DNA from 4 places in the Vibrio sp. Isolate22 genome. Region 1 is predicted to be linked to each of the others. Evidence: predicted binding sites of a transcription regulator. Region 1 holds the regulator's gene; each other region holds the start of a gene.

Region 1 (4,217 bases):
TGTCTATCATAGAGCCGCTGTAGAATCTAAAATCTTTAAAGGGGATGTAGTTGCGAGCCAATCACAGGCTTACGAATCTGGTAAACAAATCTGGATGGAGATAAACGGCAAGGGTTCCTATGAACTCAGCAAAATCCTACCTCAAGCTTCTGAAAAGGTGGACGTGCGTTCGTTTGAAATCAGAAACGGGAGCATCAAAGTCAAAGAAATCATGAACTCATCTGGAGAGATTAACTTCGTTCCGATGGTCAAAGTCGACTTTAAGTATAATTATCGCCCATCTTTCTAGGATGTTGATAGGGTGCTAAAACAGCAAACTATCTAATGTTACTAATCGAAAAAAAAGCCGCAGAAATGCGGCTTAGTTGTATAAAAAAGGGTGTACTGACAATGTTAATTGACGCGACTGATAAGCTCTTCGCGACGTTGCTGTGGAATAACCGACCAATGCGTGCCATTGATCGCTCCTTCTAATGCCCAAAGCAGTTCAATACTGACAGAGGACGTATGAGATTCCTTGATGGCATTAAATGCGTTTACAGAGCCAGATTCATATAAACGTTCTACGGAATCAATCCCGGCCTTCTTCAACATGCGCTCAGTGGCAAGTCGAAGGTTAGGGAGGTCTTTCAGTCGAGTAGGCTTAGCAGCGGACTGTTCAGCTTTCTCTTCTTTTGCAAAACCCAGAGACGTAGTTGCAAGTTGTAAGATTTTCTCTTGGTCTTGCCACAGGCCTTCTGGTAAAGCGAAGTATTTAGTTACGACAGGGAAACCACGTTTTTTGTAGACGTACGGTTGAAACCCTTGTTGCTCGAACTGTTTTGTTGTGCCTTTGTCTGCTCGTATGTGCAACTGGTCATTAACAACCAGAGCAAACATAGTGTCATCAGCAAAAAGACCGAATCCACCAAACATTGAGCGTGATTTTATTTTTCCTAGGGGCTCAAATAACTTCATTGAGTCCTTTAGTATCGGTTTATCCATGTTATTTATCTCGGTGTATTTGAACTACGCCACCAAATAAGCAGGTCCGAGAGATTAGCAAAATGTTGCAATTACATTGTCAATAAGCCGTAAATTACTAAATTATTAGTAGTTACTGCATTTTGCCATCGGTAACCCCGCTACCATACCAACGAGTGGTTTAGGCCGGAAGCTTTGCGTCTCACCTTTTCAAGTGATTTGCCCTGTGCGTGACTGATTGAATAGAATAAAGTTTTTGTTGAATGAGGCTCACACTTGATATTTCAAAATGTGATATTGCTTCAATTAATGATCTTTATTATATGAAACTAGGTTTATTTTGTCTGCTGATAAAAAAAGCGCCCCCAAAGGTGCGCTTGATGAAAATAAACTCAATTTATCAGTTAATTTAACGTTTTAACTGTACTACGTTCAACAATTTCTGGGTGCATTTCGAAGACACGTTTTTCATGGTCTTTGTCTTTTATGCGCTCAAGCAGAATTTCGAATGCGTTCTTGCCGACACGACGCTTCGGTTGGTGAACGGTGGTCAATGGTGGAGAGAAGTACTCCGCCAATTCGATGTTATCGTAGCCAATGATAGAGATATCTTCTGGGATACGGATGCCTTTTTGCTGTAAGCGACTCATTAAGCCGAGTGCCATCGTATCGTTAAAGCAGAATACTGCCGTAGGGCGCTCTTCCATCTCAACAATTTTGTCTGCCGCAAGTACTGCTGTATCACACTCGAAGTTACCTTCGATGATCATATCGTCACTTGCAGTGATGTTTGCTTCTTCTAGAGCGCGCTTGTAACCAGCGATACGTTCAACACAGGCTGCTTTGTCTAAGTGGCCACTTAAACAAGCAATCTTTGAGTGACCGCGGTCGATTAGGTATTTAGTCGCTAGGTAGCCGCCTTCTTCAGAGTTATCAATGATTTTATCTGCTTGAGAACTCTCTGGGCCCCAATCCATGACTACTTTAGGGATGTCAGCATGACGATCTAACATCTCTCTCAGTTCTTCTGTTAGGTCTGAACACATAACTAAGATGCCATCTACACGTTTCTCTGCAAGCATTCGAATGTAGTCACGTTGCTTCTCATAGATACCACCAGTGTTACACAGGATCAAAGTGTAACCTTGACGGTAGCAGTAGCTCTCAACACCATCGATAACTTCAGAGAAGAATAGGTTTGTTGATTGAGTCACTAGCATGCCGATAGTTCGTGTTGAATTACACTTCAAACTACGAGCAACAGCACTTGGTGCATAGTTTAATTCGTCTACCGCTTTATTTACTTTTTCTTGAGTCGCTTCTGCAACAAAACGTGTTTTGTTGATTACGTGAGAAACGGTTGTGGTTGATACGCCTGCTAAGCGAGCGACATCTTTTATAGTGGCCATGGTTTTATCCTATTAGAAGCTACTTTCCCCAAAGTACGGAGTGAAGTAGCCGTTAAGCTACCTAACTAAGAGCTTAAATTTGTAGGGCTCTTTGGGTACTAAAGTGTTAAAAAACAAAAAACCGCTAGTGAGCGGCTTGTTTTAACACCGAAATGCTCTGAACTTAATAAGCATAGCATTTCGTGAATGTTTCATATTTTATCGTTTGCGGTCACAATTCTAGACTGACTAGAAAATACTCGCAATACAATTCACCCAGAAATCCGGGTGAATTGTCACATTCTACGGAATTTATTTACCTAGTCATCAGTTAACCTTATTCACCAGCTAAATATTGAGCATCTAATTGACAGAAAGCCATTAGCAGAGAAGAGACAGCAGCGTAGAAACCGAATTCATCAACATCGTGACACTTAACGTTGAATTTCGGGATCCAAGTTAATAGCTGTTGCTCGATAAATTGTTGCTGAACTTCGAACGATTTTTCTAGTTCTTCTTCTGATTCTGTTTCATTAGAGCGAATGATTAGGTTTCCTAAGAAGTCGAGTTCGATAGCGATGTGGTCTGCTGGTTCTTTTAGATCTTGGTTAACCACTAGGTTGTGCTTAGCCATGATCTCTTCCATCTTTTTCGCTGGTTTATCGTTTAATAGGCCAGTTTCACCGATGTACATTGAGGCATAAGGAAGGGCGCCATGCTTATCTGTCTTTAGGAAAAGGTCGCAAAAGTCAGCAGACAGTTCTAGTTGTGCATCTTCGCGAGTTTGTAGGCGGTTCAGTGCATCAACCAACTTATCAATAGCAGGCTTTAGAGTTTCATTTTCGCCTAAACCAGTTAAGAAAGAACGAATTTCAACAGAATGGTAGTGGTCAAGTTCGTCTTGAGTGAGCTCTTTGGCGAATAAGCTTGATAGCCACCAGTAAATTTCTGCTCTTTGCTCATTGAACGTTTTCGTATCTTTCATTACATAGATCCTGATTTAGTCTTGTGGTGTCTTTTCGCACACCAAGGCTGATGACGAGGTTATTTGCGAAATGCAAAGTTACTCGTTAGTAGTAATGCCTATATTGAATTGTGCTAGACGACAAATAGCAAGGTTTAAGATTGTCTTGTATCAAAAAAAATCCATGTTTCTGGCATTTATCTTCAGTACCACTAGAATTGTTACTAGTTATGAATAGAATAGTCACCGAAACTATTAAATAAGAAAAGTGGTGTAGATGAGCTATCACGTATTAGTCGTAGAAGATGATGTGGTGACCCGTAGTAAACTGGTTGGTTATTTCCAGAACGAAGGTTACACAGTGAGCGAGGCCGAAAGCGGTGCTCAAATGAGAAGCGTGTTAGAAGAAAACAACGTTGACCTCATTATGCTGGACATCAACTTACCAGGCGAAGATGGATTGATGCTAACTCGCGAATTACGCAGTCAATCTGACATTGGAATTATTTTGGTTACTGGACGCACGGATAGCATCGACAAAATTGTTGGCCTTGAAATGGGCGCTGACGATTACGTTACTAAACCTTTCGAACTTCGCGAGTTATTAGTTCGAGTTAAAAATCTACTTTGGCGCATTTCTGCTGCTCGTAAAACGACAGCAGGTGAGGCTGAAGAGTCACAAGATGAGTCAGTGGTTCGTTTTGGTGAATGGACATTTGATATCCCTCGTCGTGCGTTAAGCAAAAACGGTGAGCCGGTAAAACTGACGAAAGCTGAATATGAATTATTGGTTGCACTGTCTTCTTACCCTAATCAGGTATTGAGCCGCGAACGTATTCTTAATATGATCAGCCACCGTGTTGACGCGCCGAATGACCGTACTATTGATGTACTAATTCGAC
Region 2 (4,217 bases), on a different contig from region 1:
AAGGGACAAGCATCAACAAAAAAGCCCCTCAAAAGAGGGGCTTGCTACAAAAATATCGTTTTAAATGGGCGTTCGCTTTTGGCTTAGCCCGAGCAGATGCTTGGATTAGTTTAGTTGTGGACCAGCCGCAACCAGTGACTTACCTTCAGCGTTGTCAGTGTACTTATCAAAGTTGTTGATGAAGCGCTCTGCTAGATCTTTCGCTTTGCTTTCCCATTGTAGTGGGTCTGTGTACGTGTCGCGTGGATCTAGGATCGCAGGGTCAACATCGTGCAGCGCTAGAGGCACTTCTAGGTTGAACATAGGGATAACCTTAGTCTCAGCCTTGTCGATAGAACCATCTAGGATAGCGTCGATGATGCCACGCGTATCTTGGATAGAGATACGTTTGCCAGTACCGTTCCAACCTGTGTTTACTAGGTAAGCTTCAGCGCCTGCTGCTTCCATGCGTTTCACAAGTACTTCAGCGTACTGAGTTGGGTGAAGCGTTAGGAACGCCGCGCCAAATGCTGCAGAGAAGGTTGGAGTCGGCTCTGTGATACCGCGCTCTGTACCTGCTAGTTTCGCTGTGAAACCAGATAGGAAGTGGTACTTCGTTTGCTCTGGAGTCAGTTTAGAAACTGGTGGTAATACACCAAATGCATCAGCAGTCAGGAAGATAACCTTTTGAGCGTGACCTGCTTTTGATACTGGCTTAACGATGTTGTCGATGTGGTGAATCGGGTAAGAAACACGAGTGTTTTCTGTTTTAGAACCGTCATCAAAATCGATAGAACCATCGCCACGAACCGTTACGTTTTCTAACAGTGCATCACGACGGATTGCATTGTAGATTTCTGGTTCTGCTTCCTTAGATAGACGGATCGTCTTCGCGTAACAACCGCCTTCAAAGTTGAAGATACCGTCGTCATCCCAGCCGTGCTCATCGTCACCGATTAGTTCACGTTTAGGGTCTGTTGATAGCGTTGTTTTACCTGTACCAGATAGACCGAAGAATACCGCTACATCACCTTTTTCGCCGACGTTTGCACTACAGTGCATTGAAGCGATACCTTGCAGAGGAAGTAGGTAGTTCATCATTGCGAACATGCCTTTCTTCATCTCACCGCCGTACCAAGTACCACCGATGATTTGAACACGCTCTGTTAGGTTGAATGCTACGAAGTTCTCAGAGTTTAGGCCCTGTTTTTCCCAGTTAGGGTTAGTTGTTTTAGCACCGTTCATTACCACGAAATCAGGTTCGAACGTTGCTAGCTCTTCGTCGGTAGGACGAATGAACATGTTCTTAACGAAGTGCGCTTGCCACGCGACTTCAGTGATAATACGTACACTTAAGCGTGTATCAGGGTTAGCACCACAGTAACCGTCGATGACAAACAGGCGCTTGCCAGATAGCTGAGTTGTTACAAGCTCTTTCAGCTCATTCCATACTTCAGTTGTGATCGGTTTGTTATCGTTTTTGCCTTGATCTGACCACCACATGGTATCGCGGGTCGTGTCATCTTTAACAATGTACTTATCTTTCGGTGAGCGGCCAGTAAAGATACCAGTGTCAACAGCAACAGCACCTAGTTCCGTTACTACGCCTTTTTCGTAGCCTTCCAAACCTGGCAGTGTTTCTTCAACGAATAACTGCTCATAGCTAGGATTGCGAAGAACTTCGGTAACGCCAGTAAGTCCGTGCTTAGTTAGATCAATTTGTGCAGCCTTAGTATGTTCCATAACGGTCATAGGTGCTCCTTGTAGGATATTTTGTAGGGATTTTGTATTAATTTTTTATTGTTATCTGCTCACCATGCTAGCAACGAGACTCGGGGGAAACAGGGATACAGCTCAAAAAATATCCATATTAACCGTGGGGTTTTAAGTGTCTCGTCACATATTGGCCTAACTAGTCTATCCTGTACGCAAACCTTTGCGCTAGGGGCGGGAACATTATTAATTGATTAAAATTAAGCAGTGATTTTATTACGAGATGTTACGAAGTTTGCGCTATTTTGATCACAAAAAAGGCCAGCTTAGTGCTGACCTTTTTGGGGTAAATTACGTGTTTTTGGTACGACGTAAATTAATGAACCGTATTGCTGCCTTTATCTGCTGCTTCTGCATACAGTGCATCAACATCGTTCTTGTCGAACGAGTAGTTCGTACCACAGTAATCACAGTGAAGAGCGACGCTACCTTCAGTGCTTAGGATGTCGTAAATCTCTTCTTGAGCAATGGTAATGATTGCTGCAGCGCTGCGTTCACGAGAACAACCACAGAAGAATTCAACTGGCTGTGGTGTGAAAAGTTGTACTTTCTCTTGGTTGTACAAACGGTAAAGCAGTTCGTTTGCTTCTAGAGAGAATAGCTCTTCGTTTTTCACTGTGTCTGTTAGCTGCTCTAGGTGCTCAAAGTCATTTGGAGTACCAGTGCCGTCAGGCATAACTTGTAGCAACATACCAGCAGCGTGTGCTTTGCCTTCGTGCTCACCAGTGCGTAGCCATAGACGAGTCTTAAGCTGCTCAGAGTTCGCGAAGTAACCTTCAAGTACTTGAGCTAGTGTGTCGCCTTCAAGACCAACGATACCTTGGTAGCGTTCGCCTTTCTTAGGATCGATAGTGATCACTAGGTGGCCTTTGCCCATTAGGTCGTGTAGGCCAGCATCGTCGGCAATATCACCTTCAAAACGAGCAACACCACGGATCTTTTGGTTATGGTCGCCATTGATAACTGCTAGAGATACTGGGCCATCACCTTGCAGCTGCATAGTGATAGAGCCTTCAAATTTTAGGGTCGCAGTCAGTAGCGTGGTTGAAACCAATAGCTCACCCAGCAGCTTTTGTACTGGAGCTGGGTATTCCTTGCTAGAAATAATCTGTTGGTACGCTTCATCCATTTGTACCAATTCACCACGTACTGATAGGTCTTCAAATAGGTAGCGATTTAAAACATTGTTTGCCATTTGGCTATTCCTTCTAGCTTATTGATGCTTGAACTTGATGATGTCACGACGTTGCTTTTTATCAGGGCGACGCTCTGGAGCTGGGTTGTGTGCGTGTAGCTTGCGTTGTTTCGCAAACTCTTCTCGTTTTGCCAAGCTCTCGGTGGTTTCTTCATAGAGGGTTTGAGCGATCGGCGCTCCGCCACGGTGGGCTGAAATTTTCTCGATCGTTACCGTCTTTTCTTCATTACCTTGGCGCAGTGTAATAACTGCCCCAAGTTCGACAATCTTACTTGGCTTGCTGCGCTGACCATTATAGTGGACTTTACCACCATCGACCATATTGCGAGCAATAGAGCGAGTTTTGTAAAAGCGCGCTGCCCACAACCATTTATCGAGTCTGACAGCTTCATTAGAAGTTTTCATATAGGCTGTGCCTTTTTAGTGAGAAGTGAGTAGCATTGAACAGTTATCAACACTATGCGACTTGTTTTATTTGATGATGCTTATCGCATTTGTTAGAAGCTTATGTGGAGGCAACGTGCTTTTTTTTCAAGGAAGATTACAAAATAGCTTAGGTAATGAAGATTTATAGATTGTCTATGATATAGTTTGAGATATTATGCTTTCAAAAAAGCATGGACAGAATTTAAGCATAAAAAGCTGAAAGTTTAGTAAGTTACAGTTTTCTTAGTTATGGATGGGTCAGTTAAAGTGAACTTTTTAGAGCTCAAAAGTCGTATGGGGAATTCCCCGCTGCTGAGCCGCTTATTAGATAATGGATTTGTGCTTCAGCAGAAACTGAGCCTCGCTATTTGTTGTGTGCTTATTGCAGCCTCTGCATGGATTTTAGGGCAGCTTGTCTGGTTTATTGAACCGGCTGAGCAAACCGTCGTGCCTTGGAAAGCAACAGTTTCATCGTCTGCGACTCCTCAATCAACCTTAGACATCTCTTCTTTGCAAAAGAGCAACATGTTTGGCGCTTACAACCCAAGCAAGCCTGCAGTGGTTGAACAACAAGTGATTCAGGATGCGCCTAAGACTCGCCTTAACTTAGTGTTAGTGGGTGCGGTTGCCAGTTCTAACCCAGAATTGAGCTTAGCGGTGATTGCCAACCGTGGTACGCAAGCGACTTACGGGATTAATGAACAGATAGAAGGCACCAGAGCCAAACTTAAAGCCGTATTAATTGACCGCGTGATCATTGATAACTCAGGTCGAGATGAAACCCTGATGCTGGAAGGCATCGAGTATAAGCGTCTGGCTGTATCTGAACCCGCACCACGCCGCG
Region 3 (4,217 bases), on a different contig from region 1:
TGAAGGTATCCCTAGTTGGCTATACACAGAGTTCGCTGAAAAGTACCCGTTCTCACTCACTCTTGCTGACTTGAACTTGGAGGTTGAGTACCTTGTCGGAAGAAAGCTGGTTTACGTTCATTATCAGTCGGGTAGTAGAAAATCGCCGCCGAAACGATGGGAGTTACCGACTTGGTCTGGCTGGCGTATTCAGTACAAAAAGGCGAGCCGAATTATTGATATAAAATAGATAGATAAGTTTTATCTTCAAAATATTAATCAAATAGGCGCATATATGATTTTTCAGTGGTGATTATGTTACAAATTTGATTTTTATATGCCATTTTAACCAATCAAAAGGTCATAAAAGACCATTCTTCTATATCCTATTGCTATAAAGAAAGAGTTGATAGATATTGAGTATATTGTGTTGCCAAAGTGTCGGGGGACATCATGGATAATCAGAAAGAGACGCGTGTAGAGTTTGATTACACAACTTTTCTTGGCGCCTCGTGCAGTAAAAAATGGACTTTTTTGGAAGCACTTACCACTATCGCTCCAGTGTTCAGTACCGTTTGGCGAGACAGCATCAAAGAGCTAGCAAGCCCAGAAGATCGCTTATGGCAAATGGCACTAAAATCGATGTCTACACGTAAAAGTGATGAATCGAACATCGTTACTTTGCTTAAGCTTGCCAAATTAGAAGGCATCAATGAGCTTAAAGTAGTGATGCCATATTCTCTTGAAGAAGAGCAGATCGAATACATCGAATCGCGTAGTCATTTAGTGATTGCAGGTAATACTGGAGAAGAATTTACTATTCGACTGTAAGCCTTGTACCAGTGAGAGCAATGCTCAAACAAGACTGAAATTATATGTAAAAAGGGCCTCAATATTGAGGCCCTTTTTGTATTGTGACGGTGTTTAAATCGACAAGATGATTAGTCGATCAGCCCGTAGTCAGCACGCAATACGTCGATGATCTCTTGTTTAGGGTTTTCGCTCAGTACAATCTCAGCGCCGGTAATCTTTGCTGCGATATCAAGGTAAGTGCGAGAAAGAGACATCAGTGCATCCAATGGCAATTCATTGTCACGCGCTAGCGCTTCACGCTCTGGCATACGCTCTTTGTTCAGTAGAATATCAGCGTCAGGGAAGTAGTTAAGTAGGAACTGACGGAAGCCTTCTTTTGAGTTTTCAACGATGTTGCCATTGTTGTATTGCTCTGTATCCCAGATACGAGATGAGTCAGGTGTGCCCACTTCGTCCATGTAGATAAGCTTCTCGTTACCTTGTGCATCGTTCACGTAGCCAAACTCAAACTTGGTATCCACGAAGGTTTGATCGACTTTCTCTAAAGCGTCACTGATGACGTTAAAGCCTTCTTTCAATAGCTTCTCATAGTGCGCGATATCGCTCTCTTGTGAGAAGTTAAATGCTGCAAAGTTATCTTGGATGTTCTGACGCGTGATGTTTACATCGTCCGCTTCTGGTACACCAGGAATGCCTTTCAGAATACCTTTAGTTGAAGGAGTGATAAGAAGCTCTGGTAGTTTTTTATCTTTCTCTAGACCTTCTGGCATTTCGATACCACAGAATTCACGCTCACCATTTGCGTACGCACGCCACATAGAACCTGTGATGTATTGGCGACAAATCGCTTCAATCATTACTGGGCGAGCTTTTTGTACAATCCATACGAATGGGTGAGGGATATCAAGAATGTGGCTGTCAGCAAGACCGTTGTCTTTAAAAAGCTTGAACCAATGGTTAGAGATAGCATTAAGCGCTGCGCCTTTACCAGGAACACCTTTCAGGTTGCCTTCACCACGCCAGATACAATCAAACGCAGAGATACGGTCACTGATCACCATGATAGCTAAAGGAGCATCAGGTGCTACGTCGTAGCCTTTCTCTTTAATTAGTCGTTGGCTATCTTCTTCAGTTAACCAGTAAACCGAACGAACCTTGCCACTGTGGACAGGTTTATCAGTGCGGATTGGGAGGTCATCATTTACGGCAAGAACTTGATCAGCGAGGCTCATTTAGACATTCCTATCTTTTATCAAACGTCATACAGAGAAGTGCAATGTGCACATGATTAGACGGGCATTATACCCAATCTAACGTTTGCTTCCAGAGAAAAAGCAAACGTTTGCTAAATCTGCTGATCAAATAAAAACCCCTGCCTAACTATCCACCAAATTTAAGGCGAATCGTAGGGCAGGGGAAGGCAGTATATTTGGACTATATTACTGGGCTATCTAGTTGAGCGATGTTGCTTAGTGAATGCGCTCTGAGTTGGCATCCATGAAGAAAACCTCACACTGGAAACGCAAACCTAATGTTCTTAAGTACTGTTGGCTAAATTGATCAATCGATGCGCTAGCAACGATCGCACTCGCATTCTTAGAGCGGATCGCTTTCTCTACTGTTTCAGCTTCGGTCATTTGGTGAGAAGCTTTCATATGAATAACGCGGTCGCAGCATACGTTATGTTTCTGCAGTTGCTTAGCGGATGGTCTTGGTGTTTGCGCCGTAAATAGTAGCCATTGATGTTGATTGGACAGCAACGCCATTTTTGCAAATAACGCTTCATCAGATGAATGATGAGCTGAGCGAGAAGCTGATGCAAATGCGCCGTGAATTAGCGGGCTAGAGTGTTGTGCTTTAACGTGTGCTTGAATCATTTTGCTGCCCTTATATACATGCTGTATGTGTATACAGTAGTTTTTGTTGCTTATAAGATCAAGCGTTTTTTGCGGGATTATTGGACGATTTCTTATGTTGAAATTAGATTTTTGCAATTAAGGCATTGAAATTATTAGATAAATTAAATTTGAATGATTTTGCTATTTTGTCTCAGAAATGGAAAAAATGTGAGCTTTATACAGGTGTATACAGTAGTTTTCTGTCAAAACCACTGTATACACCTGTATAGAAGATAAGAAGATAAGAAGATAAGAAGATAAGAAGATAAGAAGATAAGAAGATAAGAAGATAAGAAGATAAACGCTGGGCACAAAAAAAGCGCCTAAGGCGCTTTCTTATATTTCAACGGTGTAACTTATCTCAGTGTTGCTTGGGAGAGTTTTGCTCTCATTTCCATCTCACCAATATTGAACTGGCGAACATCCATGGTCGCGATATCATTGCAGTCTTTACATGCATGATGGCACTTACCATCTAGGTAGTCGTGCTTTTTTACTAGGCTTGGCTTTTTGCACCAATCACAAACGCCTTCTATTGTGAACATATTCTCTCCTCACCTGTTTAAGTCAGGTGTATTTTCGGCGCAAATTATGACACAACAGAGACCTATTGGTTAATAGTTTGTTACTCGTTTTTGAGAAGGTGATCGATTGCAACACCAATAAAATCGATATCTCTGTGAGATGGAAAGATAAAGGTGTGTAATTGTTTACGATTTCGTAACACTTTGTAAGATGGTTTTTAGCGCGCTGTTCAAACGTTTCATTTCTTCATCACATCCTTGACCATCAGGGTGATAAATTTTTGATAGTTGTTTATATCTCACCTTAATGCTTTTCTGGTTAGGAATAGAGCTCGGCGTGTAGCCAAATAGCGCACAGGCTAGCTGTAAACTGTTCGAACTTTTTTGGCCTTTTTGTTTCTTTAATTCGTTGAACATGGTCTGCAGTTGACGCTTTTGCTGCTTAATGGTGCGGTTCTTCTCGCTCAGTTGAGTTTCGAGCTCCTGCTTCTGCGTTCCCAAGTCACTGGATTTCAGAATCTCTCTTTTTCGCGAGATCACTAGAGTCGCGCCGATACTCACGATAACAATCAGTAACGCCAATGCCGTACCAATCATATAGTCAGAGCCACTTAGGTTAGAACTGGATAGGTTAGACTGCACTTGGTTAGATTGTATTTGCTGAGACAATCTCTGACTGTTTTCTACTTCAGAGCCGATACCCTCGTCGAGCTGCTCGATTGAAGAGATCTGTTTTGCACGTTGTTGATTGAACTGTGCTTCAAGAACACGGTTGTAGCCATCTTCTGCGTCTGGGTTGTCTGGTAATGCTGCTTCATACCAAAGTTGTGCCGCGTCTAGCGGGCTGAGTAGCGCTTGTTCTGGGGAAGATTCGTAAAGCTTGGCGATTTCTACTGTCGCTCGCTTGTTCCCTTGCAATGCGGCTTTGATAAACCATTCCAAAGCCAATTTGTTGTCGGGTTTTCCATCCGTTCCTGCTAAGTAAAGTTCAGCCAATCTAAAC
Region 4 (4,217 bases), on a different contig from region 1:
ATGGTCACGGTTAACAAGCCCGACTCTTCACTCAGGTCATTAGAGAAGGAGAAGGCCGCCAACATTAATGTCAGCACTGCTACATTACGCAGATAGTGTGGCACCCAATGCCCTTGCAGCATCTTGGCAATCAAATGGCCACCGATGATCCCTAAGCCTAAACCAATAGCCAGAGTCAGCCCAAGCGCTGACAACACATGACCGGTAGGGTCAGCAGAAGAGACAATATATTCATAAACCAGAACGGCAAACAGAGCGCCAATGGGATCAATCACAATCCCTTCCCATCGTAAAATGCTGCCAAGAGAAGCTTTGGGCTGAATACTACGCAGCATGGGCACAATTACTGTCGGCCCCGTCACCACCACCAAGGCACCGAATAGCGCCGCTAATGGCCAACTAAAGTTAACAAAGTAGTAAGCACCGACCACAATACACGCCCATGTAATCAGCATGCCGACACTTACTAGATGAGTCACCATACGACCATGGCCTCTGATCTCCTTGAAGTTAAGAGTCAATGCGCCTTCAAACAGAATGATAGCAACACCTAGTGAAATTAGTGGGAATAGAACATCACCGAAAATAACATCTGGGTTAAGGACATTTAAGCCGGGACCCAATAACAGGCCGACGATAAGAAGAGGGAGAATAGCGGGAAGGCGCAAACGCCAGCCAAGCAACTGACAAGCTAAAGACAAGAGTCCAATTAACGCCAAAGAAGAAGTAATCGACAAATCCATTTATGCCCCTAAATAATTGGTGCCACACCCTGTGGTCCAAATCTGTTTACTGAAACAAGAAAGCCTACGTCATTAAACTATAGGCTCTCTTTTTCATACTAACCGAATATTATTGTGATTAATCAGTCACTTTACTATAGGGGAAATAAAGTGACTGACTCGTTCACTCGGTACTTATCATCTAGCTAGAGTGAAAGTACCACGCCAGCGATCGCTGCACTCATTAGGTTAGCAAACACACCTGCACAAATCGCTTTAAAGCCGTATTGTGAGATGAAAGAGCGACGCTCTGGTACCAAGCTACCTAGACCACCAATCAAAATCGCCATTGTTGAAATGTTAGCAAAGCCACACAGTGCGAAGGTAACGATCGCTTGTGAGTGCTCGCTTAGTACCTCTTTAGCATCCATTAACTGGATGAAAGCGACAAATTCGTTCACAACAATCTTGTTACCGATCAGTGAACCTGCCACAACAGCTTCAGACCACGGCACACCGATCAGCCATGCAACGGGTGCGAACACATAACCTAGGAGAAGTTCGAAGCTTAGGTTTACGCCAAACCAACCACCAACAATACCTAGCAAGCCATTCAGCATTGCAATCACACTGATAAAGGCAAGAAGTGTCGCACCCACCGCAACGGCAATACGAAGTCCAGACATAGCCCCATCTGCCATTGCCTCAACTACGTTTGTTGCTCGTGGAATTTCAACATCAGACTCAATGTTTTCTTGAACATCGTCAGCACTGCCAGGCACTAGGATTTTAGCCATTAACAGACCTGCCGGTGCAGACATAAATGCCGCGGCAATCAGGTAGTTTAGGTCTACACCTAGCGATGCATAACCAACAAGCGTGCCACCCGCTACAGACGCCAAACCACACACCATCACTGCGAACAGTTGCGAGTCCGTCATATGTTTCAAGTAAGGCTTAACCACCAATGGTGCTTCAATCATGCCAACGAAGATATTTGCAGTTGCAGACAGTGATTCAGCACGGCCTGTGCCCAAGAACTTCTGCAGCGCACCACCGATAAGGTTGATCACTTTTGGCATAAAGCCGATGTGGTACAAACCAGAGATAAGCGCCGAGAAAAAGATAATGATGCCCAGAACATTAATCGCGAAAACGAAACCGTTGTTCGTAAGGCCACCAAATAGGAAGTTAATCCCTTCTTGACCGTAGTTGATCAAGCTAGATACCGCACCTGTGGCTGCATTCAACGCTTCTTTACCCATTGGTACATACAGAACCAATAGCGCGAATGAGATTTGTAGTAAGAAAGCCAAAGAGACTGTTCTTAGTGGAATATTTTTTCTGTCCGTAGATAGTAACCAAGCGGCAACTAAAATAGTAATAATTCCAAGTAGCGAAGCCATGTGCGTCAACCTAAAAGTTGTAGTTAGGAAAGGCGACGCATTCTATAGAGGAAATCGTTTGCGGCAAGCGGCGGTTGTTAATGTGATGTTGGGGTAATCACCTTTGAGTAATGGTTTTAATTAAGTCATTGAATTTTAATAATTAACTTTGATTAAAAAGCACACTTTTTCCATATGGAAATTATATTTATAGATTTGGAAACAGTTAACGATGCAGTTCAACGCACGTTTTTAGGTTTTCATCCCAGTACGTCGGCGATCCAATATGATCTTTGATGAACTCAATCACCGCAGAAAGCTTCTTCGGCATGTTCTTTCGACTCGGATATACAGCATAGAACGGCATCAGCTGACTCGCTCTCCATTCCGGCAAAACTTGGATTAACTTGCCCGTTCTGAACTCTTCCTTCACTAAGTAAGTGGCTAAGTAAGCCACGCCCCACCCTGATACCGCAGCGTCTCGAACGGCCTCAGCTAAATCCACCGAGTAATCCCCAGCTACTTTTACACTGAGGTTCTCTTGCCCATTATCGAACGCCCACGACGTGTAGTCTCGCTCTCGGCTACGATAGATAAGGCAGTTGTGGTCAATCAGATCCGACGGTACGTGCGGTGTCCCGGCTTTAATCAGGTAATCAGGCGATGCGGCTACCACAAACTGACTATCTGCTAATCGCTGCGCAATGTACCCTTCAGGTAAGTCTTCGTTATTGGTGATCCAAAGATCCAGACGCTCTTCAATCATGTCCACTTTGTAATCGAACAGGTGGACTTCGATTCTCAACTGAGGATACAACTGCCTGAGCTCATCTATCGCAGGAATAATATGTAAGGTGCCAAATGACTGCGACAGCCCAACACGCAGTATTCCAGAGATATCGTCACGCTGGCTATCCATATCCATTTGAGCCGCTTTTACCGTGTTAAACAGTTGCTCACAGTGCTGATAGAAGACTTCCCCTGCTTCCGTTAGCGTGAGGCTACGTGTGGTGCGTTGTACCAATTTGATACCAATAGAGTCTTCAAGCAAAGCAACTTGTTTACTGATATGAGACACCGAGACGTTCAAGCTTTTCGCAGCACTAGTAAAGCCATCGTGCTTAATTAATGCATGGAATATCACCATCTGTGCAGCTCTATCTGTTAGCACAAGACCACCTTCTTAAAACTCTAAAATATAAAATCAAAAAGGACTCCGAAGAGTCCTTTAGTTCGTTCTGCCTATGGTAGGCCAAATGCCATCAAAGCAAGCTCTACCAATGAATATAATTAGGTCTACTAATCAAACTTGATTCTGTCTGCTAGATGACTAACAGCCAAAGCAAAGTAGTAAGAACGATTCCACTTCATTAACACATTGTAGTTATTGTAAACGAGGTAAGAACGGCCCGCTTCGTCATCTGGCATGATTAACCAAGCTTTAATGTCTTCATCAAGGTTTGGCAGTGGACGGTCGTCATAACGCTTAATACCCAGTTCAGACCACTCTTTTAGGTATTTCGCTTTGTCTTCAGAGCGTCCTTGTAAATCAATAGACACCGTTGACGGTACGTGAACCTGGCGGCCCCAAGTGTACTTATCATCCCAACCGGATTGGCTCAGATAATTCGCCGCCGAGGCAAATACATCTTCTTCCGTACCCCAGATATCTTTCTTACCATCGCCATTGCCATCAGCGGCATACGCTAAGAATGAGCTAGGCATAAACTGAGGTTGGCCCATAGCACCAGCCCAAGAGCCTTTCATCTCTTTCGGGGTGATATGTCCTTGGTCAAGAATAGTCAACGCCGCCATCGCTTCACTGCGGAAAAACGCTTCTCTGCGCCCTTCGTAAGCCATCGTAGTTAAAGCATCGATAACGCTGTAATTACCGGTGAATTTACCGAAATTACTCTCAACGCCCCATAAAGCGACAATGAATCGAGGCTGAACGCCATATTCATCACCAATGCGCTTTAAGGCTTTGTAATGCTTCTTATACAGTGATCTTGCTTGCTTCACTTTCCAATCTGGCACTGCTCGTGGAATGTACTCATCCAGAGTCAGTTTCTTTTCAGGTTGGTTTTTATCCGCTTTGACCGCTCTTGGC

What was found. Region 1 encodes PurR, which represses purine synthesis genes. Its sites were predicted from a motif close to TNANGNAAACGTTTNCNTNA; they were not measured.
Region 2: the regulator PurR is predicted to act here: its motif matches at 1,904-1,923, upstream of pckA (phosphoenolpyruvate carboxykinase (ATP)).
Region 3: the regulator PurR is predicted to act here: its motif matches at 2,123-2,142, upstream of L1D55_RS14445 (phosphoribosylaminoimidazolesuccinocarboxamide synthase).
Region 4: the regulator PurR is predicted to act here: its motif matches at 2,175-2,194, upstream of L1D55_RS12100 (NupC/NupG family nucleoside CNT transporter).

Annotation. Positions count from the first base shown of each region.
Region 1 covers NZ_JAKEUW010000030.1:48,353-52,569, forward strand. Annotated here, with positions in the region: gene L1D55_RS16795 (DUF3316 domain-containing protein) at 1-289, shown strand, start outside; gene L1D55_RS16800 (TfoX/Sxy family DNA transformation protein) at 394-984, opposite strand; cyclic di-GMP riboswitch class I at 1,112-1,197, opposite strand; gene purR (HTH-type transcriptional repressor PurR) at 1,368-2,372, opposite strand; gene torD (molecular chaperone TorD) at 2,689-3,336, opposite strand; gene torR (two-component system response regulator TorR) at 3,593-4,217, shown strand, end outside.
Region 2 covers NZ_JAKEUW010000007.1:59,793-64,009, reverse strand. Annotated here, with positions in the region: gene pckA (phosphoenolpyruvate carboxykinase (ATP)) at 106-1,731, opposite strand; gene hslO (Hsp33 family molecular chaperone HslO) at 2,069-2,947, opposite strand; gene hslR (ribosome-associated heat shock protein Hsp15) at 2,966-3,352, opposite strand; gene gspC (type II secretion system protein GspC) at 3,668-4,217, shown strand, end outside.
Region 3 covers NZ_JAKEUW010000023.1:4,359-8,575, forward strand. Annotated here, with positions in the region: gene L1D55_RS14435 (helicase-related protein) at 1-229, shown strand, start outside; gene L1D55_RS14440 (hypothetical protein) at 433-810, shown strand; gene L1D55_RS14445 (phosphoribosylaminoimidazolesuccinocarboxamide synthase) at 921-2,024, opposite strand; gene L1D55_RS14450 (SulA-like leucine-rich domain-containing protein) at 2,262-2,669, opposite strand; gene L1D55_RS14455 (hypothetical protein) at 3,047-3,235, opposite strand; gene L1D55_RS14460 (J domain-containing protein) at 3,401-4,217, opposite strand, start outside.
Region 4 covers NZ_JAKEUW010000017.1:40,742-44,958, forward strand. Annotated here, with positions in the region: gene L1D55_RS12095 (sodium:proton antiporter) at 1-743, opposite strand, end outside; gene L1D55_RS12100 (NupC/NupG family nucleoside CNT transporter) at 929-2,128, opposite strand; gene L1D55_RS12105 (LysR family transcriptional regulator) at 2,334-3,254, opposite strand; gene L1D55_RS12110 (lytic murein transglycosylase) at 3,407-4,217, opposite strand, start outside.